2 regions of the Exiguobacterium artemiae 7-3 genome follow, and region 2 is predicted to be linked to the other one. Evidence: riboswitches for the same ligand, from Rfam matches in the RefSeq annotation. Region 2 holds a riboswitch; the other holds the start of a gene.
The links. A riboswitch is a leader RNA that binds a small molecule or an ion and turns the genes downstream of it on or off. The one in region 2 is predicted to bind S-adenosylmethionine.
Positions count from the first base shown of each region.

Region 1: another riboswitch for S-adenosylmethionine. It lies ahead of P402_RS0102195 (Na+/H+ antiporter NhaC family protein); the one in region 2 lies ahead of P402_RS0101475 (LLM class flavin-dependent oxidoreductase).

Region 1 covers NZ_KK211190.1:240,016-242,410, reverse strand. Annotated here, with positions in the region: gene P402_RS0102200 (metal ABC transporter solute-binding protein, Zn/Mn family) at 20-973, shown strand; SAM riboswitch class I at 1,042-1,145, shown strand; gene P402_RS0102195 (Na+/H+ antiporter NhaC family protein) at 1,224-2,395, shown strand, end outside.
Region 2 covers NZ_KK211190.1:93,292-95,686, forward strand. Annotated here, with positions in the region: gene P402_RS0101470 (DUF975 family protein) at 1-608, shown strand, start outside; SAM riboswitch class I at 728-833, shown strand; gene P402_RS0101475 (LLM class flavin-dependent oxidoreductase) at 906-1,964, shown strand; gene P402_RS0101480 (ATP-grasp domain-containing protein) at 1,961-2,395, shown strand, end outside.

The DNA.
Region 1 (2,395 bases), 150 kb from region 2:
TTTTGGAGGGTTTATTCATATGAAAAAATTAATTTCTGCTTTCACGGTTGCCTTTGCCAGTGCTGCTGTCCTTGCCGCCTGCGGTTCTTCCGAATCCGATCAAGGTGCGACCAATCAAAAGCTTCGCGTCTATACATCGACGTTCGCTACTGCGGCCATCGCCAAGGAAATTGGCGGAACGGACATCGACGTCCAGATGATCGTACCTCCAGGGGCAGATCCGCATTCATACGAACCGACGTCTAAACAACTGACGGAAATTGCACAAGGTGATCTGTTCCTCTTAACCGGGACGACGCTTGAGCCGTACTCGAAAAAAATCAAAGCCAGTCTTAAAGGCAACGATGTCCGCTTCGTCGAGACCAGCAAAGGAATCGACCTGCTGGAAGCGAATGCCACGCTTCATGAGCATGAAGGACATACCGGCGAACATGCGGAAGAAGGACATGATCACGGCAAATTTGACCCTCATGTCTGGCTCGATCCGAACAATGCCAAAGTGATGGCGCAATCGATTACGACGGCGCTCGCTAAAGAGGTACCTGATAAAAAAGCAGCGTTCGAGAAAAATCTCACCGCCTTCAATACCCAGGCAGATGATCTTGATCAAAACCTGCAACAGGCCGTTAATAAGGGATCGAAAAAAGAATTACTCGTCACACATGCGGCTTACGGATATTTAGCAGAACGCTACGGTTTCTCGCAATTACCGATTGCCGGTATCTCACCGTCGGACGAGCCTTCGCAAAAGCAACTGGCGGCGATCGTCAAGGAAGCCAAGTTACACGACTTGAAGTATATCGCTTTCGAAGAAACGGTTTCTCCGAAAGTCGCCCGTGTCATCCAACAGGAAATCGGAGCGGAAGCGATTACGATTCACAACCTCGAGTCCGTCACGAAAGAGCAGCAAAAGGCTTCCTATTTTGACTTGATGAATGAAAATGTGGCGACACTCAAACAAGCACTGCAGTGAAGTAGTGTTGACATGCATTAAAAGATACGTTACGGTAGAAAACGTATTTCAGACAATTAAATGACTTCTTTTTATCGCGAGAGACGGAGGGACTGGCCCGATGATGTTTCGGCAGCGGACGATTAAATCGTACTGTGCCAAATCCAGCAAGCTGAGGCTTGAGAGATAAGAAGAGCGTCTTTTTCAGTAAAGACCTCCTTCTTTCTTGCGAAGGAGTCTTTTTTTGTACACGTAGAAAAGGAGTGATTTTATGAACGAGACGATTACACCGAACAAATGGGCACTTCTACCGTTGCTTGTCTTTTTAGTTCTTTTTATCGGTGCCGGAATTTTTTACAATGATTTTTACAAATTCCCGATTCTGATTGCTGCTTTGATTGCCTTGATTTTTGCGGCGGTCACAACAAAGGGCAGCATCAATCAAACCGTGGAACGGATTGCGACGGGGGCCGGAAATCCGGACATCATGATTATGGTCTTTATCTTCCTACTCGCCGGTGCCTTTTCTGGAACGGCAGATGCAATCGGCGCAATTGAAGCGACCGTCAATGCATCATTAACATTTTTACCCCCGTCCCTCTTGATGAGCGGGCTGTTCATCATCGCCGCCTTCATCTCGATGGCGATGGGTACTTCCACCGGTACGATCGCAGCACTTGCACCGATTGCTCTCGGAATCCATGAAGCAACCGGTGTCAATGTCGCAATTGCCGCAGCAGCTGTCGTCGGTGGTGCAATGTTCGGCGATAACTTGTCGTTCATTTCCGATACAACGATTGCAGCGGTACGGACGCAAAAAACCAACATGCGCGATAAATTCCGAACCAACTTCATGATCGTCTTGCCGGCAGCAATCCTGACGGTCATCATCTTGGCTTTCGTCTCAGGTACAGGAGACGTCGTCGAAGCAAAAGCGTTTGAGTTTTATAAATTGATTCCGTATCTGTCTGTCATCGTCCTCGCCTTGTTTGGTGTCAACGTCATCCTCGTCTTAGTCGGCGGAACCGTTTTGACGGGAATCATCGGTATGATTGACGGAAGCTTCGGCTTAAGCGGCTTCGTCCTGTCGATGTCTGAAGGATTGATGGGGATGGCAGAAATTTCGATTTTGACGTTATTAATGGGCGGACTCGTCAGCCTAATCACCTTTAACGGCGGGATTGCTTACCTGAAAGAAACGCTGACGCGGAAAATCTCACAACGCCGCGGTGCGGAATTCAGTATGGCGGCACTCGTCAGTGCAACGAATCTCGCGACAGCGAACAATACGATTTCGATTCTTGTCGCCGGACCACTCGCTGCGGAAATCGCCGATACGTATGATATTGATCGGAAGAAATCCGCCAGTATTCTCGACATCTTCTCGTGCGGTATCCAAGGAATTATCCCTTACGGAGCCCAGTTGCTGATTGCAGCGGAATT
Region 2 (2,395 bases):
AAGCGCTCAGTGGTCGCTGGGTCTTCATGGCACTTATGTTTTTACTGTTTCTCATCATTCAAAGTATTCCAACGATGTTTTCTTCTGATGCGAATGAAGATATTCAAGCGATTGATTTCATCGGTTTCTTACTGAACATTCTCTTGCTTCCACTTGCGATTGGTTGGACATGGCTTGCGATGTCTGTCGCTCGGAAAGAACAGGCAAAAATCGTTGATTTATTTGAGCCATACAAAATTTTCTTAAAGGCAGTCGGTCTTTCGATTGTCCAAAGTATTTTCCTTGGTTTATGGTTCTTACTATTTATCATCCCGGGTATCATCAAGTCATTTTCGTATCTAATGACGTTTTATATTTTACGAGATGAACCTTCAATCGGCATTTTGGATGCGATTACACGTTCGCGCCAAATGATGGACGGACATAAGATGGAAGCGTTCATGCTCGTCCTCTCATTCATTGGTTGGTTCCTGCTCGGTTTGATTACCATCGGAATCGCCTTCTTGTGGGTTGGCCCATATTTCAGCGTCACGCTTGCAAAATTCTATGACCGCATCCGCGGTGAAGAAGCACCTGTCGAAGAGTCGACGTTTGTTGCCCCATATTAAGACAACGAGGATGAGAGCCCAGCTCTCATCCTTTTTTTATTGCTGTTTTTAATTCCGATTGGAAAACAAGGTTTAATGGTTGCTTTACTCTGCTAAAAAGTGTACGATAATTCCAATAATTCTTATCAAGAGAAGTCGAGGGAATGGCCCGAAGACACTTCAGCAACCCCGCGCGCAGCGGAAGGTGCTACTTCCTAAAGGGGGCAATCCCTTTACAGATAAGAGCAGACATGATTAATCCGTCGCTCTTTTCGATTTTCGAGAAGAGCGATTTTTTTTATAAGGGGGACATAACGGATGGAGTATGGATTTTGGTTACCGATTTTTGGCGGGTGGTTACGAAATGTCGAGGACGAACAGATGCCGGCGACGTTCGACTATGCGAAACAGGTCGCGCAAACGGCAGAACGAATCGGTTTTTCGACGACACTGATTGCGGAGTTGAATTTAAATGACATCAAAGGACTCGAAGCACCAAGTCTTGAAGCCTGGACGACGGCAGCGGCGATTGCCGCGACGACGGAGCGTCTCGAAATCATGACAGCTGTCCGTCCGGGGTTCCATAATCCTGCGACGACCGCGAAGATGGCAGCAAACATTGATCAACTCAGCAACGGGCGCTTTACACTGAACGTCGTCTCTGCCTGGTGGGAAGAAGAAGCGCGGCAATACAATGGCATCTTCACGGCCCACGACGAACGCTACGCGCGGACGGAAGAGTTTGTCACGATCATGAAAGGATTATGGGCAGATGCTTCGCCGTACAGCTTCGACGGGAACTATTATACGCTCGAGCAGACACAACTGCATCCGAAACCGGTTCAACGACCGGGCATCAAGTTGTACGCAGGCGGGGAAAGTGAAGCCGGGAAACAGACCATCGTCAATCATTGTGACGCCTATGTCATGCACGGGGGAACGGTGGAAGAAGTGTCCGTCAAGATTGAGGATATGAAGGCACGTCGACAAGCAACTGGGCAACCGCCGCTTGAAAGCTTTGGACTGGCTGCCTATATCATCTGCCGCGATACGGAAGAAGAGGCCATTCAAGAATGGCAACGAATTACGGACGTCAAGGAAGACAGTGCCGGATACGCCGGGTACGACGACTTCGTCAGCAAATCACAACTCGAACAGCAGGTAAAACGGAACGATTATTCGGTCTCGAACCGCGGACTCCGTCCTGATTTGATTGGAACACCGGAACAGATTGCCGAACGGATTCTTGCGTTTGAGCAGGTGGGTGTCTCCTTATTATTACTTCAATTTTCACCACAACTGGAAGAGATGGAACGCTTCGCGCGCGACGTCATGCCGCTTGTCGAAGAAAAACGAAAGGTAGGTCAAACCAAATGACAAAAATTCATATCTTACACGAAAACCAAGAATGGACGGACCATTTAATTAAACGACTCGAAGAACTGGAGTTGCCATATGAACAGTGGCATCTCGACGAAGGGCAAGTTCCGCTTGATGAACTTCCACCGGAAGGCGTCTTTTACAGCCGGATGAGTGCATCTTCGCATACGCGCGGTCACCGTTACGCACCGGAACTGACAGAAGGTGTACTTGCTTGGCTTGAAGAACATGATCGGACCGTCTTTAACGGGACCCGTGCCTTACGTCTTGAAGTGAGTAAAATCAATCAGTATACGGCTCTTCGAAAAGCCGGGATCCGGGTTCCGAAGACGACGGCTGCCGTCGGACGTGATCAGATTGTCGAAGCGGCGAAAAATATTGGCGTATCTTCGTTCATCACAAAACACAACCGTGCCGGAAAAGGACTC